Linked DNA regions of Prosthecomicrobium sp. N25. The protein of the gene in region 1 interacts with the protein of each later gene in a pairwise test. Links are inferred from orthologs where the notes say so. Each region holds a gene or a part of one and is shown on either strand. Other genes may lie near its edges. The genes, in order: secA, ybgC, secG and secB.

The links.
Region 2: the proteins of secA (region 1) and ybgC interact in binary tests that used the Escherichia coli proteins (3 or more experiments, as listed by UniProt). The link is inferred for Prosthecomicrobium sp. N25 from one-to-one orthologs.
Region 3: the proteins of secA (region 1) and secG interact in binary tests that used the Escherichia coli proteins (3 or more experiments, as listed by UniProt). The link is inferred for Prosthecomicrobium sp. N25 from one-to-one orthologs.
Region 4: the proteins of secA (region 1) and secB interact in binary tests that used the Escherichia coli proteins (3 or more experiments, as listed by UniProt). The link is inferred for Prosthecomicrobium sp. N25 from one-to-one orthologs.

The regions. Positions count from the first base shown.
Region 1 is NZ_JBBCAT010000002.1:888,351-895,817, reverse strand. The notes cover bases 1,260-4,670. They hold secA (preprotein translocase subunit SecA), read left to right. Parts: upstream 1,260-1,587; coding sequence 1,588-4,470; downstream 4,471-4,670. In the rest of the region: bifunctional glutamate N-acetyltransferase/amino-acid acetyltransferase ArgJ, read right to left, coding at 1-318; WBG79_RS18985 (peptidylprolyl isomerase), read right to left, coding at 411-1,241; WBG79_RS18975 (TadE/TadG family type IV pilus assembly protein), read left to right, coding at 4,691-5,959; WBG79_RS18970 (murein L,D-transpeptidase family protein), read right to left, coding at 6,053-7,467. UniProt on the Escherichia coli protein: Required for protein export, interacts with the SecYEG preprotein conducting channel.
Region 2 is NZ_JBBCAT010000001.1:1,665,174-1,671,929, reverse strand. What follows is about bases 1,540-4,239. They hold ybgC (tol-pal system-associated acyl-CoA thioesterase), read right to left. Parts: upstream 3,269-4,239; coding sequence 2,810-3,268; downstream 1,540-2,809. Other genes in these bases: ruvB (Holliday junction branch migration DNA helicase RuvB), read right to left, coding at 4,134-4,239; WBG79_RS07565 (HAD-IA family hydrolase), read right to left, coding at 3,320-4,063; WBG79_RS07575 (phytanoyl-CoA dioxygenase family protein), read right to left, coding at 1,577-2,611. In the rest of the region: WBG79_RS07580 (acyl-CoA synthetase), read right to left, coding at 1-1,482; more of ruvB, read right to left, coding at 4,240-5,174; WBG79_RS07555 (Uma2 family endonuclease), read left to right, coding at 5,293-5,874; Holliday junction branch migration protein RuvA, read right to left, coding at 5,882-6,502; crossover junction endodeoxyribonuclease RuvC, read right to left, coding at 6,499-6,756.
Region 3 is NZ_JBBCAT010000001.1:2,943,096-2,950,066, reverse strand. The notes cover bases 3,071-5,985. They hold secG (preprotein translocase subunit SecG), read left to right. Parts: upstream 3,071-4,289; coding sequence 4,290-4,682; downstream 4,683-5,985. Other genes in these bases: WBG79_RS13385 (CTP synthase), read left to right, coding at 4,915-5,985; tpiA (triose-phosphate isomerase), read left to right, coding at 3,356-4,102; WBG79_RS13400 (peptidylprolyl isomerase), read right to left, coding at 3,071-3,112. Also shown: trpE (anthranilate synthase component I), read right to left, coding at 1-1,203; more of WBG79_RS13400, read right to left, coding at 1,217-3,070; more of WBG79_RS13385, read left to right, coding at 5,986-6,543; WBG79_RS13380 (hypothetical protein), read right to left, coding at 6,556-6,702; WBG79_RS13375 (DUF350 domain-containing protein), read left to right, coding at 6,868-6,971. UniProt on the Escherichia coli protein: Subunit of the protein translocation channel SecYEG. Overexpression of some hybrid proteins has been thought to jam the protein secretion apparatus resulting in cell death; while this may be true it also results in FtsH-mediated degradation of SecY.
Region 4 is NZ_JBBCAT010000002.1:165,067-171,960, forward strand. The notes cover bases 4,057-6,894. They hold secB (protein-export chaperone SecB), read left to right. Parts: upstream 4,057-5,148; coding sequence 5,149-5,640; downstream 5,641-6,894. Other genes in these bases: WBG79_RS15570 (Tim44/TimA family putative adaptor protein), read right to left, coding at 4,057-4,252; WBG79_RS15575 (FxsA family protein), read left to right, coding at 4,499-5,002; dnaQ (DNA polymerase III subunit epsilon), read right to left, coding at 5,716-6,450; coaE (dephospho-CoA kinase), read right to left, coding at 6,481-6,894. In the rest of the region: ATP-dependent protease ATPase subunit HslU, read left to right, coding at 1-1,202; WBG79_RS15555 (helix-turn-helix domain-containing protein), read right to left, coding at 1,352-1,723; WBG79_RS15560 (Smr/MutS family protein), read right to left, coding at 1,720-2,361; mltA (murein transglycosylase A), read right to left, coding at 2,363-3,478; more of WBG79_RS15570, read right to left, coding at 3,551-4,056. UniProt on the Escherichia coli protein: One of the proteins required for the normal export of some preproteins out of the cell cytoplasm. It is a molecular chaperone that binds to a subset of precursor proteins, maintaining them in a translocation-competent state.

The DNA.
Region 1 (7,467 bases):
GGCGCCGCCCGCCGTGGCCTCGACGGTCGCGACGCCCTTGGCGCCCGTGAAGGCGTTGGCATTGCCCGAATTCACGACCAGCGCCCTGGCGCGACCCTGCGCGAGCGAGGCCCGGCACCAGTCCACCGGCGCGGACGGACAGCGCGACGTCGTGAACACCCCGGCCACCGTCGTCCCCGCGTCGAGCGCCACCAGGAGTACGTCCGTCCGCCCCTTGTACTTGATCCCGGCCGCCGCCGTGGCGAACCGGACGCCCGCGACGGCAGGCATGGCGGGCTGGGTCTTGGGCGCCAGCGGCGAGACCGGATGGGCGGACATGGCTCTCTCGGACGATGGTTCGGGTACGGGGAAACCGCCCGGCGCGGACCGCGGGAGCGGGCCGTCCGGGCGCGGAGGCGACGCCGATGCTTCTACTTCTTCGGCGCGATGGCCGCCTCGTCGACCTCGATCTTGGCGTTCTTCTTCATCTCCTGCAGGGCCTCGGCGAAGCGCTCGCCGACCACCGCCTGCCGGATCTGGTCCTTCACCTCGTCGAAGCCGGGGACCTTCTGCTTGCGCCGGTCCTCGACCTTGATGACGTGGAAGCCGAACTGGGTCTCGACCGGCTCCTGGGTGTATTCGCCGGCCTTGAGCTTGGCCGCGGCCTCCTCGAAGGGCGCCACCATGTCGCCGGGCGAGAAGTAGCCGAGGTCGCCGCCCTCCTTGGCCGAGCCCGGGTCCTGCGACTTCTCGGTGGCGATCTTGGCGAAGTCGCCGCCCTTGCCCAGGTCGGCGATGATGCCGGCCGCCTCGTCCCGGCTCTTCACCAGGATGTGACGAGCCCGGGTCTCCTCCGGCGGCGTGAAGGCGGCCGCGTCCTTGTCGTAGCGCGCCTTGACCATCGCGTCGGTCACGGCCGCGTCGACCTTCACGCGGATGTATTCGTTGATGAGCAGCTGCTGGCGCACAGCGTCGAGCCGCCGCTTGAAATCGTCAGAATTGCCGAGCCCGTCCTTGTCGGCGGCGGCGGCCAGGATCTTCATGTCGATGAGCCGGTCCAGGGCCGCCCGCCGGCGCGCGCCCTCGGGAAGTTGCGCGAGCTGCTGGGACATGTTGCCCATGACCTGCGCGAGTTCCTGCTCGGTGACCGGCTTGCCGTCCACGGTCGCGACCGGCTTGTCCTGCGCCGCGGCCGCGCCGCCGACCAGGGCGGTGGCGGCGAGGATGCCGGCCAGGATCGTGTTTCTCGTTGCCTTCGACATCGGTGTTTCCTTCGGTGGGTCTGACGCCCGGACCTCGCAGACGATTGGGGCGAGGCCGTGGAATTCGGTGCGGACATTGGTCCAAAGCCGCAGCGTTGACAACTGGGAGGGTGGCTCTTATCTCTCGCCAGCCCCCCGTTCCCGACGGGGTCGGGCTCGCGTGCCGAGCTCCCCGCCTCCGCCGCCCCTCGCGTGCGCACGGAGAGTTGACGATCCGGGGGGCCGGAAGGATCGGCCGGGCCATGGGGGCGCCTTCCGGACATGCTAGTTCCATGCGCGGCCGCGCGGGCGCAGACTCCGCGCCGGCCGGTCTTCGTCGTTCTCAAGGTTCCAAGGAAAGGCCCCCATGCTCGGGCTCGGTGCTCTCGCCAAGAAGCTGTTCGGCTCTTCGAACGACCGCAAGGTCAAGGCCTACCGCCCGCGCGTCGAGGCGATCAACGGACTCGAGAACGAGCTGGCGGCGCTGTCCGACGACGCCCTGCGCGCCCGCACCGTCCAGTTCCGCGAGGACCTGAAGAACGGCGCCGAGCTCGACGACCTGCTGGTCCCCGCCTTCGCGACCGTCCGCGAGGCCGCCAAGCGCGCCCTCGGCCAGCGCCACTACGACGTCCAGATGATCGGCGGCATGGTGCTGCACGAGGGAAAGATCTCGGAGATGCGGACCGGCGAGGGCAAGACCCTGGTCGCCACGCTGCCCGTTTACCTCAACGCGCTCGCCGGCAAGGGCGTCCACGTGGTCACCGTCAACGACTACCTGGCCAAGCGCGACGCCGAGTGGATGGGCCAGATCTACAACTTCCTCGGCCTCACGGTCGGCGTCATCGTGCACGGCCTCTCCGACGAGGAGCGCGCCGCGGCCTACGCCTGCGACGTGACCTACGCGACCAACAACGAACTCGGCTTCGACTACCTGCGCGACAATATGAAATACGACGTCGCCCAGATGGTCCAGCGCGGCCACCCCTACGCGATCGTCGACGAGGTCGACTCGATCCTGGTGGACGAGGCCCGCACGCCGCTCATCATCTCCGGCCCGCTCGACGACCGCTCGGACCTCTACACCGCCATCGACGTCTTCATTCCCCAGCTGAAGGCGAAGGAGGACTACGAGATCGACGAGAAGCAGCGCACCGCCAGCTTCACCGAGGCCGGCATGGAGCGCCTTGAGCAGATGCTCGGCGCGGCTGGGCTCCTGAAGGGCGAGAACCTCTACGACGTCGAGAACGTCACGGTCGTCCACCACGTCAACCAGGCGCTGCGCGCCCACTCGCTGTTCCAGCGCGACAAGGACTACATCGTCCGCAACGACGAGGTCGTCATCATCGACGAGTTCACCGGCCGCATGATGCCGGGCCGGCGCTACTCCGAGGGCCTGCACCAGGCCCTGGAGGCCAAGGAGCGCGTCCGCATCCAGCCGGAGAACCAGACCCTCGCGTCGATCACCTTCCAGAACTATTTCCGCATGTACGGCAAGCTCGCCGGCATGACCGGCACGGCCCTGACCGAGGCCGACGAGTTCATGGACATCTACGGCCTCGAGGTCGTCGAGATCCCGACCAACCTGCCTGTCCAGCGCGTCGACGAGGACGACGAGGTTTACCGGACGGCCGACGAGAAGTACCGCGCCGTCCTGACCGAGATCGACCGCGCCCACAAGCGCCTGCAGCCGGTGCTGGTCGGCACGGCCTCGATCGAGAAGTCCGAGCTGGTAGCCGAGATGCTGAAGCAGGAAGGCTACCGGCAGATCGACTTCGCCGACCCCAAGGCGCTCGAGAAGCTCTACGAGGCCGCCCGCACCGGCAAGCCGTCCAAGCTCTTCGCCGTGCTGAACGCCCGCTTCCACGAGCAGGAGGCCTATATCGTCGCCGAGGCCGGCGTGCCCGGCGCGATCACGATCGCCACCAACATGGCCGGCCGCGGCACCGACATCAAGCTCGGCGGCAACGTCGAGATGCGCGTCGCCCAGGAGATCGCCGGCATCGAGGACGAGGCCGCCAAGGTCGCCAGGATCGCGGAGATCAAGGCCGAGGTCGAGCGCTTCCGCGACATCGTGCTGAACGCCACCGACGAGGTCGAGGTCGAGGGCGGCAAGGGCAAGACCGTCACCCGCCCGGGCGGCCTCTATATCATCGGCACCGAGCGCCACGAGAGCCGCCGCATCGACAACCAGCTGCGCGGCCGGTCCGGCCGCCAGGGCGACCCCGGCCGGTCCAAGTTCTTCCTGTCCCTCCAGGACGACCTGATGCGCATCTTCGGCACCGACCGCATGGACGGCATGCTGCAGAAGCTCGGCCTGAAGGAGGGCGAGGCCATCATCCATCCCTGGATCAACAAGGCGCTCGAGAAGGCCCAGCAGAAGGTCGAGGCCCGCAACTTCGACATCCGCAAGAATCTCCTGAAGTTCGACAACGTCATGAACGACCAGCGCCGCGTCGTCTTCGACCAGCGTGTCGAGCTCATGACCGGCGACAACGTCCGCGAAACGGTGGGCGGCATGCGCCACGACGTCATCGCCGACCTGGTCCGCAAGCACATCCCCGAGAACGCCTATCCGGAGCAGTGGGACGTCGAGGGCCTCAAGGCCGACGTCCGCGAGCACGTCGCCCTCGACCTGCCGGTCGACGAATGGGCCAAGGAGGAGGGCATCGCCGACGAGGAGGTGCAGGAGCGCATCACCAAGGCGGCCGACACGGTCATGGACGACAAGGTCGCGCGCTTCGGCGACGAGATGATGGCCTATATCGAGAAGGCCGTGCTTCTGCAGACCCTCGACCATCTCTGGCGCGAGCACCTCGTCACCCTGGACCACCTGCGCCAGGTGATCGGCTTCCGCGGCTACGCCCAGCGCGACCCGCTGAACGAGTACAAGACCGAGGCGTTCACGCTCTTCGAGGCCATGCTGACCAACCTGCGCCAGGCGGTCACCGGCCAGATGATGCGCGTCGAGGTCGTCCAGCAGCAGGAGCCGCCCCCGGGCTTCACCGGCGGTGAACTGCCGCCCATGCAGGCCCACCACATCGATCCGCTGACCGGCCGCGACGAATTCGCCGCCGCCGATGCCGGCGCCTTCGCGGCCGGCCTCTCGGGCAGCGCCACGCCGGCGAGCTTCGCCGCGCAGGCCGTCGACCCGAAGGACCCGGCCACCTGGGGCAATGTCAGCAGGAACGCGCCCTGCCCCTGCGGCTCGGGCAAGAAGTTCAAGCACTGCCACGGCAGCCTGGTCGCCTGACCGCGGCCGATCCGTCCCGATCAAGCCTCGCCCGCCGGCCCGTCCGGCGGGTTTTCATTTTCATTGATTACAATTTTCTGAAATTTCGGAAGTTGACATCGCCTTACGGAAATTGATTAGATTTCAAAATTAGAATTGCAGATGTATTCCGGGTATAACAATTTCTAAATGCGATGTCCGTCTGAACCTTTGCTTGGAATTTTACCCCTAGAGTGGCGTCATGGAGAACCACAAGGGGGCCGCCATGACGCTGTCAGGCCTGATCAGAGACTTCCTTCGTGACCGGCGCGGCAACGTCGCCATGACGTTCGGCCTGTTGATGCCGATGGTCATCGGCCTTGCCGGCATCGCCATCGACAAGGCGGTCTGGGAGAGCCAGCGCCAGAGGCTGCAGAACGCCTCGGACGCGGCGTCTCTCGCCGCGGCGGCGGTCTTCAACGACAGCCGCTACACAACCACCTCCGCCAGGGTGGAGGCCGCGACCGCAGCCGCCAAGGCGGTGATCGCCGCGACCGAGCCGAACTTGGTCCCGACCATCGCGGTCGACTCCGCCGCCAAGGGCGTGTCCGTCTCGCTCGCCGACAAGGGCATCATCGGCTTCGCCGGCCTGCTCGGCATCACCAACGTCGACCTGGGAGCGGCGAGCGGCGCCAAGGCGGATTCGTCCAAGGGCAAGATCTGCATCCTCGCCCTGGACCCGGGCGGCAACCCGGGCATTCTGTTCTCGGGCGACGCGACCTTCACGGCCAAGGGCTGCGCGGTCTGGTCCAACTCGGGCACGAAGCGCTCCGTGGTCTTCCAGGGCAGCTCCGTCTCCGACTTCGACCTCCTCTGCTCGGCCGGAGAGGTCGTCGTCAACGGCGCCAAGACGGTCTCGGTCCCGGGCCAGTACTGCCAGCCCTTGGCCGACCCGCTGTCGAGCTACACCCCCTCGGTCCCGACAACCTGCGACAAGACGAACTTCAAGGTATCGTCGAACACCGACGTGACCCTGGCGCCCGGCCTCTATTGCGGCGGCATCGACGTGACCTCGAAGGCCAACGTCACGCTGCAGCCCGGGCGCTACTTCATCAAGAACGGGGATCTCAAGATCACCGCCACCGGCAACGTGACCGGCGAGGGCGTCGCCATGCACCTCGTCGGCAAGGCCACCGCCGACGTCTCCGGCCAGAAGGTCGTCCGCCTGACCGCCATGAACTACGGCGACATGGCCGGCAAGGTGCTCTCCGGCGACCGCGGCCAGACCGGCAACCTCGTCTCCAAGATCACTGGCGGCTCCGCCCTGGACCTCATGGGGACGATCTACCTGCCGAGCAACCAGCTGGTCTTTACAGGCAACGCCGCCGTGACCGTCTCGCCGCTGAACCAGCTGATCGCCAACACGATCCAGGTCAACGGCACCACCAAGGTCACCTTCTTCGCCGACTTCGTCACCGCCAAGCTGCCGGAGATCGTCGCCTACCTGCCGTCCGTCCGGCTGCTCAAGTAAAGGCGCACATCGACCGTTGAAAAGCGCCGAAAGGGCGGGTCCTGCGGGGCCCGCCCTTTTCTCGTTCCGCTCCGGTCCGCGGCGATTGCCGGGTCAGGATCCGAAGGGATTGATCTTCTGCCAGAAGGACCGCTCGGTCTTGGGCGCCGACTGCACCGCGGAAGCGGAGACGGCCGGAGCCGGCTGAACCTCGGGCTTGCCGGTGGGAGCCGCCGCGACCGCGGGCTTGGCCGACGGGGCGGCCGGTACCGGCGGAGAGGGCAGCGGAGACGCGGCCCCGGCCGCCGGAGTCGAGCCGGTCGCCGCAGCAGTACCGGTCGCCGCCACCGAGCCGGTGGCCGCCACAGAGCCGGTGGCCGCGATGGCGTCGCGTCCCGGGTTCTCCGGCTCGGACTTGGACCCGAAGCTGAACAGGCGGTCGACCATGCCGGGCTCCGACCGGGTCTCGGCCGTCGCCACCGCCGTGCCGGCCGGCCGGTTCGGCGCGGCCCGCGGGATCGGCACCGCGATCGGCGTCATGGCCGGCGCCGCAGACGCGGTCTCGGTCACGCCGCCCCGGAAGATCGAAGCCAGCATGGCACCCTCCGCCTTCGGCTTCGCAGCCTCCAGCGTCTTGGCGAGCGCGACCTCGGCGGCCGCCTTGTCCTTCTCGTCGAGCGAGGCGACCAGCGTCGCGGTCTCGGCGTCGTCCGCCTTCGCCTTGGCGGCGACCGCCATCTCGATATGGGCCGGGACCTCGTAGGTCGGGCAGGCGCCCACGGCGTTGAAGGCGGTCGATCCGGCGTCCTTCGGCTGCGCGTTGAAGACGTAGCGCTTCTCGCAGACGTCCACCTTGGGCTCGAGCTTCGTCACCTCGAAGTGGTCCGCGCCTTCCTTCAGGTTCTTCCAGAAGGCGTAGTTCGGATTGTGCCGGTTGCGCGCCATGTTCTGCGCGGTCATGCGGAACGGATAGGATTGCACCTGGAACGAGGGCTGTCCGCCGGCGAGCGCCTCGCGGGCGAGTGCGTAGATCTCCTCGACCTGGCCGTCCGTCATGGCGAAGCAGCCGGCCGACGAGCAGGCGCCGTGCACCATGATGGCGGCGCCCGTGCGCCCGTAGGCTCGGTCGAAGGCGTTCGGGAAGCCGACGTCGAAGGACAGGTGGTACTGCGAATTCGGGTTCATCCGCCACGGCGTGACCGTGTAGAAGCCCTCGGGCGACTGCTTGTCGCCCTCCTTGACCTTCGGTCCGACCGTGCCGCCCCAGGCGCAGATCTTGTAGTCCTTCAGGAAGGCGTACTTGCCGGTCTTGTCGCGCTTCCAGACCTCGAGGGTCGAATCCTGCTTGTAAATGCGGATGAGGATCGGATCCTCCTTCCGCATGTCCTTCTTGGCCATCAGCTCGAGCATTTCCGGGCGAAGCGGACGCGTCGCCTTGCCGGACGTGCTGGCGACGAACCCATGCTCTTCCTGGCAGGCACCGAGCCCGAGCGCGAGGCTCGCGAGGACGAGGAGGCGAGCGGACTTCC
Region 2 (6,756 bases), on another replicon or contig:
GCCGGGCTTCAGCTCGACGAAGGCGCAGGGCGTCTCGCCCCACTTCTCGTCCGGCTTGGCGACGACGGCGGCGGCCTGGACGGCCGGGTGCTTGTAGAGCGTGTCCTCCACCTCGATGGAGGAGATGTTCTCGCCGCCCGAGATGATGATGTCCTTGGAGCGGTCCTTGAGCTGGATGTAGCCGTCGGGATGCATGACGCCGAGGTCGCCGGAGTGGAACCAGCCGCCCCGGAACGCCTCCTCGGTGGCCTTGCGGTTCTTCAGGTAGCCCTTCATGACCACGTTGCCGCGGAACATGACCTCGCCCATGGTCTCCCCGTCGTGGGGCACCGGTTCCATGGTCTCGGGGTTCATCACCGTCAGGGCCTCGAGAGCCCCGTAGCGCACGCCCTGCCGGGCCTTCCGGCCGGCGCGCGCGGCGGGCTCGAGCGCGTCCCATTCGGCCTTCCAGTCGTTGACCACGGCGGGGCCGTAGGTCTCGGTCAGGCCGTAGAGGTGGGTGACGTTGAAACCGGACGCCGCCATCGCGGCGAGCACGGCCTCGGGGGGCGGCGCCGCGGCGGTGAAGAACTCCACCGTCTGGGGAAGCGCCCGCTTCTCCTCGGCGGGGGCGTTGAGGATGGTCGACATGACGATCGGGGCGCCGCAGAGGTGGGTGACGCCGTGCTCGGCCAGCGCCTCCCAGATCGCCTTGGAGCGGACCCAGCGCAGGCACACGTGGGTGCCGGCGACGACCGAGATCGACCAGGTGAAGCACCAGCCGTTGCAGTGGAACATCGGCAGGGTCCAGAGATAGACCGGATGCTTCTTCATCGACGCCGTGATGACGTTGCCCTGGGCGAGCAGGGAGGCGCCGCGGTGGTGATAGACGACGCCCTTCGGGTTGCCGGTCGTGCCGGAGGTGTAGTTGAGCGAGATGGCGTCCCACTCGTCCCCGGGCATCTTCCAGGCGTAGTCCGGATCGCCGGTCGCCAGGAAGGCCTCGTACTCGATGTCGCCGAGCCACTCCCCCGTCTGCGGGAACTCCGGATCGTCGTAGTCGATGACGATCGGCTTCGCCTGGCAGAGCGCGAGCGCCTCCTTGACCGTCTTGGCATACTCGCGGTCGGTGATGAGGACCTTGGTGTCGGCGTGGTCGAGCGAGAAGGCGATGATGGCCGCGTCGAGCCGGGTGTTGAGCGTGTTCAGGACCGCGCCGCACATCGGCACGCCGTAGTGCGCCTCGAGCATCGGGGGCGTGTTGGAGAGCATCACCGAGACGGTGTCGCCGGTGCCGATGCCGCGCCGTTCCAGCGCCGAGGCGAGGCGGCGGGCGCGCGCGTACATCTCGGCGTAGGTCGTCCGGGACTGCCCGTGCAGGATCGCGACCCGATCCGGGAAGACCTTGGCGGCGCGCTCCAGGAAGGTGAGCGGCGTCAGGGGCTGGTGGTTGGCCGGGTTCTTGTCGAGATCGATCGAATACCAGTTCGGCGAGGCGGGCATGGCGGTCCCCTGTGGTCTGTCCGGGCCAATCGGCGGCGAATAGACCGGAGAGCGCGCCGGAGTTCAATCCTCCCGAAGACGGATGCCCTTGCCCTCAGACATGGGCCGGCGAGGCCGGCGTCACCTTGCCGACCGGGCGCCAGACATTGCGCCGACCCGTCACCTTCTCGCGCAGGTCGCACCAGGCGAGATAGATGTCGAGCTGGCGCTCGGCGACACCCGGGATGCCGAGCGGGTCGAGCCCTACGAAGGGCAGGAAGGGATTGCGGCGCAGGTAGCCGTGGATCTCCATGCGCAGCGTCGGCCGGGTGCTGACCGAGCGGGCGTGGAAACCGTAGGTGTCGGCATAGACGAGCGTGTTGGCGGCCACGGTGACCTGACGCGGCGGCGCGTAGTCGAAGCGGGCGAAGTCCTCCGGCCGGACCCGGAACGAGCCGAGCGCATGGTGGGCCCGCTTGTCGCGGCCGGCGGTCAGGCTCTGCTCGTACTCCCAGGCGAGCCGCTCCGGCGTCAGGCGGTGGGACCCGGGGGCGTACAGGAACGGACCGTCCTCCGGGCCGACGTCCTGCAGGAAGAGCCAGACCTTGGCGGTGGGGTGGAAGGTGTCGGAGTGGAGCTCTGTCTGCGGGTCGGCCTTGCCGCGCTCGGGCTCGGCGATGACGGTCTGCAGGTGGTAGACCGGCGTGCCGCCCGTCGAGGCGACGTAGCGCATGGTCGACCGGACCAGATCGTTGCGCACCACATGGGCGGCCTCGGGGATCTGCGGCAGCGTCCGCGCATCGAGCGGGATCATCCGCGTCACGGTCTGGCCCTGGCGCATCTCACGGGCCTCGAATTCCTGATTGTACAGCCGGTCCTTCAGGCGCGCGAAGGCGTCGGCGGGCAGGAAATCGGGCTTGATCAGGAAGCCGTCGCGATCGAAGGCCGCCCGGTCCTCGGCGGGCACGGCCGCGGCCAGCGCGGCGCGGCGGCGCTCGGCCATGCGGGCGGCGAGCTCGACCCGGCGCTTGTGCAGCCCCATCTCGTTCAGCCGGGCATTGCCCAGGATGGGATTGTGCCGGAAGGACTTGGCCGACCCGAGGATCTCGGCCGCGTAGAGCGGCGACTTCAGCCAGTCGATGGCCTTCATGCTTCTCTCTCCGTCGCGGGCGCGTCCGATCCTGCGCCCGGGGAGAATCTATACATCTGAAATTCGAGCAAAAAAGAAGCAGGCTGCGCAGCTTGCGAAGATTCGTACGGATTCGGTCCTCACCCGGCGTCACGGTTCGCGAGTGTCGGATCGCCGCCATGACGGCGGGGATCTCGGTCCCCGCATCGGCCTTGGCGCTCAGACCGAGGCGAACCTGGCGAAGGCGGCCCGCACGGCCTCGGGAATACGTCGGGGGCGTCCCGTCTTGCCCAGCGCCGCGATCGTCACCTTGGCGGACACCAGGATCTCCGCCCCGATCCGGACGCTCTGCGCGAGTACGAGGCGGGCGCCGCCGATCTCCCGGAGCGCCGTGCGCACCTCGACGAGGTCGTCGAGCCGGGCCGGCTTCAGGAAGTCGATCTCCATGTGGCGGACGGCGAAGAAGACCCCCTCGGGCCCTGCGGACGCCTCCGATTGGCGGACGCCGAGGTGGCGCAGGAAATCGGTGCGGCCGCGCTCCATGAAGCGCACGTAGGCGGCGTGGTAGACGATCCCCCCGGCGTCGGTGTCCTCGTAGTAGATGCGGACGGGCAGGCAGTGCCCGTCGGGGCCGAGGCGGCCGGCGACCAGGGACTCGGGGTCATGCGGGGCGGTCATGGCCCGAAGTCATGCGGCTCCCGCGCGGGCCGGTCAAGGCGGCCGGACGGCTCAGCCCTTCCGCCACCGGTCGAGCGCCGCGAGGGTCACCATCGCCTCGCCGCCCCCCGCGCCGGCGATGTGGCGGTAGGGCCGCCCGGGCTCGCCCAGGTCGGAGAGCACCGCCAGGGCGCCGAAGAAGGGCTCGTCCCGCGTATAGGTGGACGGCGTGACGACGGTCCGGATGCCGGCGGCGGTCGCCGCCTTGAGGCCGTTCAGCGAATCCTCGATGGCGACCGCGGCGTCCGGGTCGACCCCGAGCCGTTCGAGCGCGAGCGCGTAGACGTCCGGGGCCGGCTTCTTGCGCCGGACCTGCTCGCCCGTGACGATCTCGGCGAAGAGGTCGTCGCCGCTCGGCCCGAAGCCGGAACGCAGGATCGAGACCGCGTTGGGCAGGCTCGCCGAGGCCGCCAGGGCGAGCCGGACGCCTGCCGCGCCGGCCTCGCGGACGAGACGGGCCACGCCCGGGCGAAGCTTCGCCTCGCCGGCCTCGACGAGCGCCTGGTATCGCGCGGTCTTGGTCTCGTAGATCCGGTCGATCCGCGCCAGCATGCGCGGTCCGCCCGCCGCATCGTAGCGTTCGACGTAGTGGCGGATCCGGTCCTTGCCCCCCGTCACGGCGAGGAGCCGGCCGTAGAGCTCCGGCGTCCAGTTCCAGCCGAGCTTCTCGGCCTCGAAGGCCTCGTTGTAGGCGCGCCGATGGACCTCCTCGGTGTCCGAGACGGTGCCGTCGAGGTCGAAGATGAGGGTCAGCATGAAGGAGCACCGGGACGAGGAGGGTCGATGAGTATAGCGACCGGCCGGCCCCTCGTCGCCTCCCGCGCCCTCAGTCCTCCTCGGCGCCGAACAGCGGCATCTGCTCCGGCCGGCCGGTCGGAACGGGCAGGCCCATGTGCCGGAAGGCGGCGGGCGTCAGGACGCGGCCGCGCGGCGTGCGCATGACGAAGCCCTGCTGGATCAGGTATGGCTCGACGATCTCCTCGATCGCGTCGCGCGGCTCGGAGAGCGCGGCAGCGATCGTCTCGATCCCCACCGGTCCGCCCGCGAACGAGACGGCGATGACGGTCAGGTATCGCCGGTCCAGCTGGTCGAGCCCGGCCTCGTCCACCTCGAGGCGGCGGAGCGCCACGTCGGCGGATTGGCGGTCGATGCGGTCCTTCCCGCCCACCACCGTGAAGTCGCGCACCCGGCGCAGGAGCCGGCCGGCGATCCGGGGCGTGCCGCGCGACCGGCGCGCCACCTCGTTGGCGCCTTCCGGCGTGATGCCGATGCCCATGATGCGGGCACCGCGGGTGACGATCAGCTCGAGTTCCTGCACGGTGTAGAAGTTGAGGCGGATCGGGATGCCGAACCGGTCGCGCAGCGGCGTCGTCAGGAGCCCGAGGCGGGTCGTGGCCCCCACGAGCGTGAACTTGGCGAGGTCGATGCGGACCGAGCGGGCCGCCGGGCCCTCCCCGATGATGAGGTCGAGCTGGTAGTCCTCCATGGCCGGGTAGAGGATCTCCTCGACGGCCGGGTTCAGGCGGTGGATCTCGTCGATGAAGAGGACGTCGCGCTCCTCCAGGTTGGTGAGGAGCGCGGCGAGGTCGCCCGCCTTGGCGATGACGGGTCCGGAGGTGGCCCGGAAGTTGACGCCGAGCTCGCGCGAGACGATCTGGGCGAGCGTCGTCTTGCCGAGGCCGGGCGGGCCGACGAAGAGCACGTGGTCGAGCGCCTCGCGCCGCGCCTTGGCGGCCTCGATGAAGACCTTCATGTTCTCGCGCGCCTGGGCCTGGCCGACGAAGTCGCCGAGCGTCTGCGGGCGCAGGGTGGCGTCGAAGTCCTCCTCGCGCTTCTCGCCGGAAACGAGCCGTTTGGGCGTGGTCATCGGGGCGACGGTCCTCGGCGCGAGAGGCGGAACGATTCGGATACGGCGACACTGTAGCCTTTGGCGGGCCTGCCTACATGATGTAGCATCCGGGGGCCAAATTCCGGGAGACGAGCCGATGGCCGGCGCAGTATCGCAGTTCGAAACCATGAGCTTCGACGACTTCGAGGAACTCCTCCTCGACAAGCCGGAGAACGAGCGCTGGGAGCTGATCGGCGGCCGCGTCATCCGCGGCATGGTCGGGGCGCGGTGGGAACATCATCTGATCTCGCAAAACGTGATGGTGGCGCTGAGGCAGCACATCAAGGCGACGAAGCGCCCTTGTCACGTCTTCCAGGAGGCCTTCTACCTCAAGCGCCGCGAGCTCGACTTCGCGGTCCTGCCGGACGTCATGGTCCAATGTGGCAGACTGGAGCCGGGGGCGACCTCGATCCAGGATCCAATGGTCGTCGTGGAGGTGCTGTCGCCGGGAACGGAGGCTCGCGACCGCTACGAGAAGTGGGACGGCTACAAGAAGCTGCCGAGTCTCGTCCATTACGTCATGGTTCATCGCGACAAGCCGTTGATCGAAGTGAGGAACCGCAACGGCGCCGAGTGGCGGATCGATTGGCTCGAAGGCCTCGACCGCTCTCTCTCGCTCCCCGCCATCGACTTCTCGATGCCGCTGGCGGCCGTTTACGAAGACGTGCTCACCGGCTGAGCCCGCCTCAGCGGGCCAGTTCCTTGAGGCCGGCGCGGATCAGCCGCTCGGTCGTGGCGTCCTCGCCGAGGCTGCGGGCGGCGGCTGCCACGGCGGCGGCCGCCTGGAGCTGCGGGTAGCCCAGGTTGACCAGGGCCGAGACGGCGTCCGCCATCGGCTTCGGCGCGCCCTTGGCGGATCCGGCGTCGGCGGTCAGGCGCACCACGGCCGGGTCGACGCTCGCGAAGCCGGGCGACTTGTCCTTCAGTTCCTGGCAGATCCGCTCGGCGAGCTTCTTGCCGACCCCGTTGGCGCGGCTGACCGCGGTCGTGTCCTTCAGCGCGATGGCGGTCGCGAGTTCCGCGGGACGCAGCACCGAGAGGATCGAGAGGGCGACCTTGACGCCGACGCCCTGGACGGTCCCGAGGACGCGGAACCACTCCTTCTCCTCCTCGGAGGCGAAGCCGAACAGGCGGATCTGGTCCTCGCGGACATAGGTCTCGATGGTCAGGATGGCCGCCTCGCCGGGCGGGGGCAGGCTATGCAGGGTGCGCGAGGAGCAGTGGCAGACGTAGCCGACACCATGCACGTCGAGGATCACGAAGTCTTCCCCGTAGCTGTCGATCACGCCCTTGAGCTTGCCGATCATCGCATCCCCGCGAGCCGCATGGCCGTCTGCAGCGACGGCCGGTGGTGGGCGTGGCAGATGGCGATCGCGAGCGCGTCGGCCGGGTCGTCGCCCTCGAACTCGGCCTTGGGCAGCAGGATCCGGACCATGTGGTGGATCTGCCGCTTCTCGGCGTGGCCCGCGCCGACGATCGCCTTCTTGATCGCGTTCGGGGCGTATTCGGCGACCCTGAGCCCCGCCTTGGCGGGCACCAGCATGGCGATGCCGCGCGCCTG
Region 3 (6,971 bases), on another replicon or contig:
GCCGGCGGCCAGCGCGTCGAGCACGTCGTGGGCGGGGTCGAGCCGGCCGGTGACGTTCGAGACGATGTGCATCACGTGGCTGTAGTATTCGAGGAAGAATTTGTCCGTCACCTTGACGGTCCCGATCTCCGCGACGCGGCCGACGTCGTTGCGGCCGAGATCGAGCAGCATGAGATGCTCGGCGAGTTCCTTCGGATCGGCGAGAAGCTCCGCGGCGAACGCCTTGTCCTCCTCGGGCGTCCGGCCGCGCGGCCGCGTGCCGGCGATCGGGCGGATGGTCACGTCGCCGTCGCGCACGCGAACCAGGATCTCCGGCGAGGAGCCGGCCACCGCGAAGCTGCCGAAGTCGAGGAAATAGAGGAACGGCGCCGGGTTCACCCGCCGCAGCGCCCGGTAGAGCGAGAAGGGCGGCAGCGAGAAGGGCGCCTCGAAGCGCTGGGACAGCACGACCTGGAAGATGTCGCCGGCGCGGATGTAATCCTTTGCCCGCGCAACCATGTCGAAATAGGCCTCCTTCGACGTGTTGGAGACCATCGGCACGTCGAGCGAGACCTCGCCGAGTTCGTAGGCCGCCTTGTCGATCGGCCGGTCGAGCGTGTCGACCACCTCGGTCAACCGGTCGACGGCGCGCGCATAGGCCTGCGCCGGCGTCACCCCCGGGGCGGGGCGCGCCTGGGTGACGACCGTGATCTCGTCCTTCACCGCATCGAAGACCAGGATGGTCCGGGGCCGGACCAGGATCGCGTCGGGGATGCCCACGGGATCGGCCTTCGGCGCGCCGAGTTCCTCCATCTGCCGCACCATGTCGTAGCCGAAATAGCCGAACATGCCGGCCGCCATGGGCGGCAGGCCCTTGGGCAGCGGAAACTCGCTCTCGTGGATGAGCCGGCGCAGGGCCTCCAGCGAGCGGCCCTCCACGGGTTCGAAGGCCTGCCGGTCCTGCGCGAAACGGCGGTTCACCTCGCCCGCCTCGCCCTTTGCCCGGAACACCAGGTCCGGATCGAGCCCGATCATCGAATAGCGGCCGCGCACCGCGCCGCCCTCCACCGATTCGAGCAGGAAGCAGTGGTCCCGCCGGCCGCAGAGCTTCAGGTAGGCCGAGACGGGCGTCTCGAGATCGGCGACGAGCGTGGTCCAGGCGACCGTCGGCCGGCCGGCGGAGAGGGCGTCGAGGAAGGCGTCCTCGGCCGGTTCGATACGCATCGGACGGTCCGGCTCACTGGTTCGGGTTGGTGCCGACGAGGCGGGAGACGAGCTGCTGGTTGACCGTGGCCGGGATCTCGGCGCGGAGCTGGCGGACATACTGGTCGAGCAGCGTCGACTGGATGTCGCCGGCCAGTTCCTTGGCCTCCGCCTTGGTCGAATCGGAGTCGCCGAAGAAGGCGACCTCCGAGACGTCCTTCACCTTCAGCACGACCCGGGCGTCGTTGTCGGCGAGCACGGTGGCGACATGGCCCTCGGGACCCCCGAAGGCGGCGTTGACCACAGTGGCAGCCAGGCCTTCCGCCGGCTCGCCGCGCTTCAGCGTGGGCGAGGTCTTCGCCTCCGTGCCGACCGAGCGGGCCACCTCCTCGATGTCCTCCCCCTTCTCGAGCCGGGCGACCAGCTCGGCCGCCTTGGCGGCGAGCCCGGTGCGGGTCTGCTCGGCCTTCCAGCGGGCGGTGACGTCGTCCTTGACCTCGTCGAGCGTGCGGTCGCGCGCCGGCGTGATGCCGGTGACCTCGAACCACATGAAGCCGTTGGTGCCGAGCTGGAGCGTGTCGTTCTCGACGCCCACGTCGCTCTCAAAGGCCGCCGCCACGATCTTGGCCGGCTCGGGAAGGCCCCGCGGCTCGGTCCCGTCCGGCTGCAGGCCGGTCTTGTCGACCTCGGCCGCGACCGGGGTCAGCTTGAAGCGCTTGGCGATCTCCTCGAGACGGGCGCCGCCGGCGCGCGCGTCCTCGACCTGGTCGTGGAGGCCGAGGATCTCGGCACCGGCCCGCTCCTCCGCGATCTCGGTCTTGAGCTGCGCCTTGACCTCGTCGAAAGGCTTGCGCCCGGCCGGCTTCACCTCGCCGAGGCGGAGGATCACGGTCCGGAACCGGCCCTTGACCGGCTGGCTGACGTCACCGGCCTTCTCGAGCCGGAACGCCGCGTCGCCGATAGCCGGGTCGAGGAATCCGGCCTTGGGCAGGAGGCCGAGGTCGACGTCCTCGCTCTTGAGGTTGCGCTCGGCCATGAGGTCGTCGAAGGAGGCGCCCCTCTTCAGCTTCTCGGCCGCGGCCTCGGCGTCCTCCGGCTTGTCGAACGGGATCTGGTCCACACGGCGCTTCTCCGGATCGCCGAAGCGGGCGGCGGAGCGCTCGTACACGGCCTTGGCGTCATCGTCGGTGACGTCCTGCGGCTTGGCGGTGCTCTTCGGGTCGATGGAGAGGACCACCAGCTTCCGGTACTCCGGGGCGCGGAAGGCCGCCTTGCGCTCCTCGAAGAACTTCTGCAGCACGTCCGGCGCCGGATCGGCGATCTCGCCGAGCGCGGAGGGCTCCAGGCGGATGTAGGAGACGACGCGCTCCTCGTTGCGGTACTGGTTCAGCGCCTCCAGCAGGACCTTGGGCGCCGGCATCACGCCCGCGACCCCGTCGATCAGCTGCTGGCGGTTGGCCGCCTCGCGGGCGAGCGCCACGTACTGGTCCTCGCTCCAGCCGTTCTGCTGCAGCGTGCGGGCAAAAAGGCCCCGGTCGAAACGGCCGGCCGCGGGCTGGAAGGTCGGGTCGGACTGGATCTGGCGGACCACCTCGGCGTCGCTCACCCCGAGCCGGAATCGGCGCGCCGCCTCGTTGAGCGTGGCGTCCGAGATCATCCGGTTGAGAAGCTGGTTCGGCAGTCCCGCGCGCAGCGCCTCGTCGCGCGAGATGGGCCGGCCGCGCTGCCGGCCGATCTGGTCGATCTGCCGGCGATAGTTGGTATCGAACTCGACGGCGCTGATCTTCGTGTGCCCCACCTCGGCGACCGTGGTGGAGCCGAAGCCGCGGAACACGTCGGCGATGCCCCAGACGCCGAAGCTCACGATCAGGAAGGCGAGGAGGATCTTGGAGACCCATCCGGAGGCACTGCGGCGCAGGACGTCGAGCATGGAGGCGGAACCGGTTCCTGAGGGGGATGCCGCCGGCCCGGCTGGGACCACTCTTTCCGGCATCCGTCGACCTGCGGGAGGGCCCCCGCGAGCGGCGCGGACTATAGGGAGAGCGTCCGGCGAGAGCAAGGCGGGCAAACGACCCGGAACCGCGCCGCCGGCCGCCGAAAAGCGGGCTCGCGCCGCCGTCCCGCTTCTGCTACCGAACCGCCGCTGGCCCGCAGGGAAGAAGGAGCGCGTCGAATGAAGCCGCTGGTCGCCGGGAACTGGAAGATGAACGGGCTCAGGGCCGCCGCCGCGGAGCTCCGCGCCATGGCCGAGGGCTACGACGCCGCGCTCTCCGCCGAGGTCGATCTCATGGTCTGCCCGCCCGCGACCCTCCTCGCGCTCTTCGCCGAGACGGCCGCCGGCACCGGCATCGCCATCGGCGGACAGGACTGCCATCCCAAGTCGTCCGGCGCCCATACGGGCGACATCGCCGCCGAGATGATCCGCGACGCCGGCGGGACGGCGGTCATCGTCGGCCATTCGGAGCGGCGCACCGACCACGGCGAGACGGACGCCACCGTCAAGGCGAAGGCCGAGGCGGCCTTTCGGGCGGGCCTCGCGGCGATCGTCTGCGTCGGCGAGACCCGGGCCGAGCGCGAGGCCGGCAAGGCCCTCGAGGTGGTCGGCGGCCAGCTCGCCGGGTCCCTGCCGGACGGTGCCACCGCGGAGACCCTCGTCGTCGCCTACGAGCCCGTCTGGGCCATCGGCACCGGCCTCACCCCGACCGCCGCCGACGTGGCGGAGATGCACGCCTTCATCCGCGAGCGGCTGGTCGCGACGCTGGGCGGGGCCGGGCGCGGGGTGCGCATCCTCTATGGCGGCTCGGTGAAGCCCTCCAACGCGACCGAACTTCTCTCCGTCGACAACGTGAACGGCGCGCTCGTCGGCGGCGCGAGCCTCAAGGCGGCGGACTTCCTGGGGATCGCGGGCGCCTACCGGTGACGGCCCTTCGGTCCGGCGCTCTGGCCTTCGTGGAAAAGCTCGTGTAAGACGGCCCCCGAATTTGCGCCGCCGTTCGCGGCTCCCCATGTGAGCGTCTGGACGGGCCGGTCACGGTCCGGCCGGACGCTTTCGGCTTGCACAATCGTCCGCCGCGGCCCTGCCGTGCGCGGAGACATCTGGGCGATCGATGGAAACCGTTATCATCGTCATTCATCTGATGGTCGTTTCGGCGCTCGTGGGCGTCGTGCTCCTGCAGCGCTCGGAGGGCGGCGCCCTCGGCATGGGCGGCGGGGGCGGCGGCCTCATGTCATCCCGCGGCACCGCCAACGTGCTGACCCGTGCCACCGCCATTCTGGCGACGGCCTTCTTCGTGACCTCCCTGGTGCTGGCCATCCTCGCCGGCGGCCATACCGAGCGGCCGTCCTCCATCCTCGACCGCGCCGCTCCGCCGGCCGGGCAGGGTGCGCCGGCCGCCCCGGGCACGCCGGCTCCCGCCGCGCCGGGCCAGGGCGGCGGCATCCTCGACCAGCTGCAGCAGCTCCAGCGCCCGGCCGCGCCGGCCCCGGCGCCGCAGCAGTGAACCACGGGCGGCGCCGGCAGACGGCGCCGCTTCTTCTTCGGGCGCGGCAGCGCGCCGGCGGGCGCGGGCAGGGACGGGCCGTTCGGGCCACCCCCCACGCGCCCCGTGACATGAGATCGCCGGGACGTCGCGCCGGGGCCGGGAAGGTCCGCCGGGGATGTCCACTGTTTTGTTGCGCAGTGGCTTGCCGCCGTTTTGCGAATCGGCCGGCCGCCAGATAGGGTCGAGGTCCATGGCGCGGTACGTCTTCATCACCGGCGGCGTGGTTTCCTCCCTGGGCAAGGGCTTGGCTTCCGCCGCTCTCGGCGCGGCCTTGCAGGCACGCGGCTACAAGGTCCGGCTCCGGAAGCTGGACCCCTACCTCAACGTCGATCCCGGCACGATGTCGCCGTACCAGCACGGTGAGTGCTTCGTGACGGACGACGGCGCCGAGACCGATCTCGACCTCGGCCACTACGAGCGCTTCACCGGCCGTCCCGCGAACAAGCAGGACAACATCACCACGGGCCGGATCTACCAGGACATCATCGCCAAGGAACGGCGTGGCGACTATCTCGGAGGCACCGTCCAGGTGATCCCGCACGTGACGGACGCCATCAAGGAGTTCGTGGTCGCCGGCAACGAGGGCTACGACTTCGTGCTGGTCGAGATCGGCGGGACGGTCGGCGACATCGAAGGCCTGCCCTTCTTCGAGGCGATCCGCCAGCTCGGCAACGACCTGCCGCGCGGACACGCCGTCTACATCCACCTGACGCTGATGCCCTACATCCCGAGCGCGGGTGAGCTGAAGACCAAGCCGACCCAGCATTCGGTGAAGGAGCTGCGCTCCATCGGCATCCAGCCCGACATCCTGCTCGTGCGGGCCGACCGCGAGATCCCGGAATCGGAGCGCAAGAAGCTCTCGCTCTTCTGCAACGTGCGCCCCTCGGCCGTGATCCAGGCGCTCGACGTGGCCTCCATCTACGACGTCCCGATCGCCTATCACCGGGAGGGTCTCGACGACGAGGTTCTGGCGGCCTTCGGGATCACGGGCGCGCCGAAGCCCGACCTGTCGCGCTGGGAGAGCATCTCCGACCGCATCCACAACCCGGAGGGCGAGGTCACCATCGCGGTGATCGGCAAGTACACGGGGCTGAAGGACGCCTACAAGTCGCTGATCGAGGCGCTGACCCACGGCGGCATCGCCAACAAGGTCAAGGTCAAGATCGACTGGATCGAATCGGAGGTCTTCGAGAAGGAGGACCCGGCACCGTTCCTCGAGCACGTGCACGGCATCCTGGTTCCCGGCGGATTCGGCAAGCGCGGCACGGAGGGCAAGATCGCGGCCGCCGGCTATGCTCGCAGGCGCGGCATTCCCTATTTCGGCATCTGCTTCGGCATGCAGATGGCGGTCATCGAGGCGGCGCGCAATCTGGCCGGCGTGACGGAGGCGAACTCAACCGAGTTCGGTCCGTGTTCGGAGCCCGTGGTCGGCCTCCTGACCGAGTGGCTGCAGGGCAACGAGCTGCAGCGCCGCTCCGAGGGCGGCGACCTCGGCGGCACCATGCGGCTCGGTGCCTACCGGGCCCGGCTCGCGCCCGGCAGCCTGATCTCGTCCATCTACGGCGCGACCGAGATCCTGGAGCGCCACCGCCACCGCTACGAGGTGAACATCGCCTACCGCGATCGGCTGGAGGCCAAGGGGATGTCCTTCGCGGGCATGTCGCCCGACGGCGTCCTGCCGGAGACGGTCGAGCTCAAGGACCATCCCTGGTTCGTCGGTGTCCAGTACCACCCCGAACTGAAGAGCCGCCCCTTCGAGCCGCACCCGCTCTTCACCTCCTTCATCAGTGCGGCGATGGAGCAGAGCCGGCTCGTCTGACGGCCGGCCCGCTCACAGCATCGCCAGCACGAACTGGATCACGGGCTTCGCCGGCGCATTGACGGCGACCGGATGCGCGGCCGCGAACACCGCCGAGAAGAACCCGAAGAACCCGCCGTAGATCGCCCCGCCCGCCGCCACGTACCTGATCGCGTTCATCGTCCCGTCTCCCGTCCCCGGCGGCCGGCTCGTGCCGCCATCTGGGGGGACGGTAGGCTTGCCGACAGGGCGGGGCTGTTACCCGGGGAACAGGGTCGGCGCTTTGCGGTTTGACCCGCCTCGGCTAGAACGGGACCGCGACGCGCGACGATGGGGGGACGAGGAATGGATGTCTCGCTGGTGACCGACAGCCTGCAGGGGCTCGGGCCGTTTCTCGTCTATGTCGGCTTGTCGATCGGCATGGTGGGGATCTACTCGGCCGTCTACGG
Region 4 (6,894 bases), 720 kb from region 1 along the record:
AGCAGCTGACCGGCGCCATGCGGGACGAGGTGCTGCCGAAGAACATCCTGATGATCGGGCCGACCGGCGTCGGCAAGACGGAGATCTCGCGGCGGCTCGCGAAGCTCGCCGGGGCGCCGTTCCTGAAGGTGGAGGCGACCAAGTTCACCGAGGTCGGCTACGTGGGACGGGACGTCGAGCAGATCGTGCGCGACCTCGTCGAGGTCGGCGTCGGCCTGGTGCGCGAGCAGAAGCGCAAGGCCGTGGAGGCCAAGGCGCATCTGGCCGCGGAGGAGCGCGTGCTCGACGCGCTGGTCGGCAAGAGCGCGAGCCCGGCGACGCGCGAGAGCTTCCGGGTGAAGCTGCGCGCCGGCGACCTCGACGACAAGGAGATCGAGATCGAGGTGGCGAGCAGCGGACAGGGCACGCCCAACTTCGAGATTCCCGGCATGCCGGGCGCCACCATCGGGGTCATGAACCTCGGCGACGTGCTGGGCAAGGCCTTCGGGGGGCAGAAGAAGCCGCGCCGCGTGACCGTCAAGGACAGCCACGGAATGCTGCTGACGGAGGAATCCGACAAGCTGCTCGACCAGGATCAGGTGGTCGCGGAGGCGATCCGCTCGGTCGAGAACGACGGTATCGTGTTCCTCGACGAGATCGACAAGATCTGCGCCCGCAGCGAGGGCGGCCGCGCCGGGGCCGACGTCAGCCGCGAAGGCGTGCAGCGCGACCTGCTGCCGCTCATCGAGGGCACGACGGTGGCCACCAAGTACGGGCCGGTGAAGACGGACCACATCCTCTTCATCGCGTCGGGGGCCTTCCACGTGGCGACGCCGGCCGACCTGCTGCCCGAGCTGCAGGGCCGCCTGCCGATCCGCGTGGAGCTGAAGCCGCTCGACCGGGACGACTTCCGCCGCATCCTGACCGAGACCGAGGCGAGCCTGATCAAGCAGTACGTGGCCCTGATGGCGACGGAAGGCCTGACCATCAGCTTCACGGACGACTGCATCGACGAGATCGCCTCGGTGGCGGTCGACATCAATGCGACCGTGGAGAACATCGGCGCCCGCCGGCTGCAGACCGTGATGGAGCGCGTCCTCGACGAGATCTCGTTCACGGCGCCCGACCAGGCCGGCGAAGAGGTCGTGATCGACCGCGCCTATGTGCGGGACCACATCGGCGACCTCGCCAAGAACGCGGACCTCAGCCGGTTCATCCTCTGACGGCTTGCCGACTCCTTCGGGTCGGACCCATCCGGCTCGACCTCTCGATCTGCGCCGCGAGGCCGGACGCTCGGTTGGATGCCCGGGACAGAGCCCGGGCATGACAGAGACTGAGTCCGTGCAAGGGTCATGTCTCGGGCCACCCGCCGTCACACCCCGTCCTTGGCGGCCGCGGCGCGGACCCGGAAGCTGAGGTCCTTTAGGGAGGCCTTGGAGAGGCCCCGGATCTTCACGGCCAGGAGGTTGGCGAGCTCGGTGGCCTCCGGGGCGAGGCCGGCGGTGTCGATGACGACCCGGGGGTCCGAGCTCTCGGCGAGGCGCTGGAGTTCCTCGGCCTCGTCCCAGATCACGTTGAAGTAGGCGATGATGCGCTGGACCATGTACCAGGTCGGCACGCCGCGCTTGCCGTGCTCGAGGGCCGAAAGGTAGGCGGAGGAGACCCCGAGGGCGCTCGCCATCTCCTTCAAGGTGACGTTGCGGGCGCGGCGGAGCTCGCGGACCTTGGCGCCGAACGGGGTCATGCACCGCCCTCCACCCTGAAGCGCCGCGCCTTGCGCAGGCGGACATAGAGCGCGCCGGCGCCGCCGTGGGCGAGATGCGCCTCCTCGAAGCCGACCACGTAGTCGCGCATGTCCGGCAGGGCCAGCCATTGCGGCACGACGCGGCGCAGGATGCCGCGCTCGTCCGGGTCGCGGAACCCGCCCTGGACCGGCCGGGCGCCCTTGCCGGTGATGACGATCACCATGCGGGCGCCGCGTGCCTGGGCGCCGGCGACGAAGCGGCGTAGCGCCGCATGCGCCTCGTGCTGGGTCATGCCGTGCAGGTCGAGGCGCTCGTCGACGCCCATCGTGCCGCGGACGAGCTTGCGCTTGGTGCGCTGGTCGATCGGGGCGAGCGGCGTCGGCTGCGGGCGAGCCTTCGGCTTCGCGGGCGCAGGATCGGGGCGCGGCTGGGGGGGATGCGGATGGGCGGTCGGCGATGCGGCGGAAACCGGGGCGTCGTCGTGGACCGGCTCGATCATCGACTCGGCGGGGGGCGGCGGCGCGGCCTTGCGGCGGCGGGTCTTGCGTCCGGGCTCGAGCGGCGCCACCGACTCGGCGACCTTGCGCCACAACGCCCGCTCCTCCTCGCTCAGGTCGCGCTTGCGCCGGCTCGCCATGTCAGTCCCTCGGCACCAGGACGACGAAGGACCGGGGCTCGTGGCGGACGTACCCGGCAAGGACGCCGGCCTCGGGCCCGCAACCGACGAAGACGTCGCCCCGGGCCGGGCCGACGATGGCCGAGCCGGTGTCCTGGGCGACCATCAGGCGGCGGACCGGCGCCAGGGCGCCGCCGGGGCCGAACGGCAGGTCGGCGTCGAGGAAGACGGGCGTGCCGAAGGTGTGCAGGCGGCGGTCGACGGCGAGGGACCGGCCCGGCGTCAGCTGCACCCCGGCGGCCGCCACGGCGCCGAGCGCGGGGTCCAGGCCGTCGAGCACCTTGAAGAAGATGTAGGAGCGGTTCTCGCGCATCAGCGCGCGGCCGGCCGCCGGGTCGGCCTCCAACCAGGCCCGGAGCCGGTCGGCCGTCATGGCCTCGGCGGGCGCCACGCCGCGCTCCACGAGCCGGCGGCCGATGGAGGTGTAGGGCCAGCCGGCCTTGCCGTCATACGCGACCCGGAGCGGGTCGCGGCCGGGCAGGCGGATGCGCGCGGAACCCTGGACGTGGATGAAGAAGGCGTCCACGGGGCTTTCCAGCCAGACCAGCTCGAGGCCGCGGCCCGCCAGGGCGCCGTCCTCGATCTCGGCGCGGTCGAAATAGGGTACCAGCCCGTCCGGGGCTCGGCGGGCGAAGGCGAAGGACGGGTCCATGCCGGCCGGGCGATTGCGGTCGTTGACGTCGACGAGGTCGTCGGGGCGGGCCAGGAGCGGGACGGCGAAGCGCCCGGTGCGGACGGGCGAGCCCTCGACTTCCGGTTCGTAGTAGCCGGTCAGGAAAGGCCGGCCCTCGGTCGGGCGAACGCGGAAGGGCGCAAAGGAGGTCTCGAAGAAGCGGCGGCAGGCCGCGTCGCCCTCGGGGTTCTCCGCGAGAAGGCGGCGCGCGACGCGCGCGAGTGCCTCGCCGTCGACCCCCGCCGGCCCGAAGGCGGCATCGGCCAGAGTGCGGGACTTCGGCGCCGCGCCGGCGATGTGGCGGGCGGTCAGCCGGAAGGCCGCCATGGCTTCGGCGTGGCGGTCCTCGGCCCAGCCGGGCAGGTCCGCGAAGGCGAGGGGTTCGAGGCTTGCGGCGGCGGTCATCGGGGGCGGGGCAGCGGCGTCGGAGACGGGAGATCGCGGCCGGCACCCGCCACTTTCCCGGCCTCGGCGGGGTCAGTCGGGGGTCTGGGTGGCGACGAGATACCAGTTCGGGTCGCTCGACGTGGCATTCCGCTCGAAGGTCCAGACGTCGACGAGCTCGGCGACCTTGCCCGGATCGCCGTCCACCACCTCGCCCTTCTGGTCGCGGGTGACGGTGATCAGGTGGCTGACGAAGCGGACGGTGATCTGCACGAGCGAGCCGCGCAGGGAGGCCTCGACGATCTCGGCCTTGTCGATACCCACGAAGGTGGTCTCGACCGTCTCGCCGCGCGCCTCGCGGTCCTGGATGGCGGCCACGAAGCCGTCGTAGACCTCGCGGGAGAGGAGCGGCTTCAGCGCCTTGCGGTCGCCCGCCGCGAAGCTCGTCACGATCATCTCGTAGGCGATGCGCGCGCCGGCCAGGAAGCCGTTCGGATCGAAGGTACGGTCGGCCGAGACGATGGTCCTCAGCGCCCGGTCGAGCGCCGGGCTCTTGGCGAGGGGCGGAGCCGGCGCCTCGGCGGCCTCGGGGGCCCCGACGCCGTTCGGGCGCGGCATGGGGATGACGTTGTCGCGGTCGGCGGCGTTGTCGACCCGGTCGCGGTTGGCATAGGGCGGCTCGATCGGGGGCCGCTCGCTGCCGGTCTTGCGCCCGAGCACGCTGCGGAGCCGCAGGAAGATGACCACCGCCAGCACGAGGAAGATGATGTTGTAGATATCCAGGAACTGACCCATCGGACCTCGACCTCGCGCGCGACGGCTCCGGCCCGAAGGCGGGGCCCGCGCCGTGTTATGTATGCTATCCCATCCTGCGATCCAGACGGAATCGTCGGCCGGGGCCGTTTTCGCGACCCTCCATCCCACAGGCTGCACGAAACGTGAAGATCACGGGGCGGCCCGCATCTTTCCCCGGCGGCCGGCCGACCCCATCTGAACCGCCATCGGCGGACGCATGGCGCCGCCCACCGAGGATTCGTGACGATGCCCTTCGGGCTCCTGCTTCTCGTCGGCCTCGCGGCCTGGCCATTCCTGGAGATCGCGGCCTTCATCGCCGTGGGGCGCGAGATCGGCATCCTGCCGACCCTTCTGACGATCGTCGCGACGTCGGCGACCGGCGCGCTGCTGCTCAGGGTCCAGGGCCTCTCGGCCCTGAACGCCATCCGTCGCGACCTGAGGGCCGGCGGCCTGCCCGTCAACGCGCTCGGCCATGCCGCCCTGATCGGGATCGGCGGGCTGATGCTGCTCCTGCCCGGCTTCGTCAGCGACGTCGTCGGCCTGCTCCTGTTCCTGCCGCCCGTCCGCAGCCTGATCCTGGCGGCGCTCTCCCGCAATGCCAGCGTGGTCGTCGTGCGCTCGCGCCAGTCGCGGCGCGTGCTCGACCTGGAGCCCGAGGAGTGGCAGCGCCGGGGGGACGACGGGCCGGGGCCCGAGGGCTACCGCCCGGCTCTCCCCGAGGCCGATCGGCGGGAGCCGCCGCGGCCCTGAGGCTGCGGCCGGGTCCGCAGGGGCGGTTTCCGGCCATTCGGCTTGTCGGGCCCGGCGGGGCGTGCTAGCGGGGTGCCTCCCCGGAGCGAAGGATCGGCCAGCTCGGCCCGGTCGCGTGCTCCGGCCCGCGATCTTCCGAGGAAACCATGACCGACATCGACGGCAACGCCCGTTCCAACATCGGCGGCCCCGCGCCGACCGAAGCGCCGTCCATCAACGTGCTCGCCCAGTACGTGAAGGATCTCTCCTTCGAGAACCCGAACGCGCCGCAGTCGCTGCAGCCGCGCGAGAACGGGCCGGCGCTCAACATCAACGTGAACGTCGGCGCGCGCCCGCTCTCCAACACCGAGTTCGAGGTCGACCTGACCCTGCAGGCCCGGGCCGCGCAGGGGCAGGAGGTCGTGTTCGCGGTGGAGATCGTCTATTCGGGCCTGTTCCGGATCGTGAACGTGCCGGAGGAGCACCTGCACCCCTTCGTGCTCATCGAGTGCCCGCGGCTGCTCTTCCCCTTCGCGCGCCAGATCGTCTCGGACGCCACGCGCAACGGCGGTTTCCCCCCGCTGATGATCGACCCGATCGACTTCGTGGCGCTCTACCAGCAGAACATGGCGCAGGCGCAGGCCGCCCAGCCTAACTGACCGCCGCGGTCCGTCGGACGATCAAGAAGCCCGGCTCCGGCCGGGCTTTTTCGTTCCGGACCGGCGCAGCCCGGTTCAGCCGGCCAGGGCGGGCGCCGGGACCTCGGCGGGCTTGTCCTCGTATTTCCTCCAGACCGCCGCGTCGCCGAGCCGGGCCACGAAGGCCTCGTGGGCGGTAATCTCCTCGGGCGTGAGGCGGGAGGGGAGCGGCACCGGGCGCTGGCGTGCCTGGCGCACCCGGGTGACGTTGCGACTCGTTGTCGCGGTGGCCGTCTCGGTGGCGAGCAGCAGCGCGGCCTGCCGCCCGCCGATCAGCTCGATGTAGACCTCGGCGAGCAATTCCGAATCGAGCAGCGCGCCGTGCTTGGTGCGGCGGCTGTTGTCGATGCCGTAGCGGCTGCAGAGCGCGTCGAGGGAGTTCGGCCCGGCCGGATGGCGGCGCTTGGCGAGCGCCAGGCTGTCGACCACCAGGTCCGGCGGGATCGGGCCCCTGCCGAGGCGGGCGAACTCGGCGTTAAGGAAGCCGATGTCGAAGGCGGCGTTGTGGATGACCAGGCGCGCGCCCTCGATGAAGCGGGCGAACTCCTCCGCCACGGCGGCGAAGACCGGCTTGTCGCGCAGGAACTCGTCGGAGAGCCCGTGAACGTCGAAGGCCGCCTTGGGCATCGAGCGTTCCGGGTTGATGTAGACGTGGAACGTGCGGCCGGTCGCGATGTGGTTGACGAGCTCGATGGCGCCGATTTCGACCACGCGGTCGCCAGTCCTCGGATCGAGGCCGGTCGTTTCTGTATCGAGGACGATCTCGCGCAAGCTGCGGCTCCCGGGAACAGGGAGACGGAATCACACCGGGGAGTCGGGCGCAAGCCCGCGGCGTCCGACCGTCCCCACCATCTGGGCGGTCGTCCGCAGGATGCCGTCGACCTGGGCGCGCGCGGCCTCGAGGCCACGGCCGGTGTCGATCACGAAATGGGCGCGGCGGCGCTTCTCGGCGTCCGGCATCTGCCGGGCCAGGATGGCATCGAGCTTCTCGGCCGTCATGCCGGGACGGGCGAGCACCCGGGCGCGCTGGACCTCCGGCGGGGCGCTGACGACCGCCACCGCGTCGACGCGGTCCGCCCCTCCGGTCTCGAAGAGGAGCGGGATGTCGAGCAGGACGAGCGGAACGCCGGCGGCGCGGCAGCGGTCCAGGAACGCGGCCTCCTCGGCGCGGACCAGCGGATGCACGATCGCCTCCAGGCGGGCGATGGCCTCCGG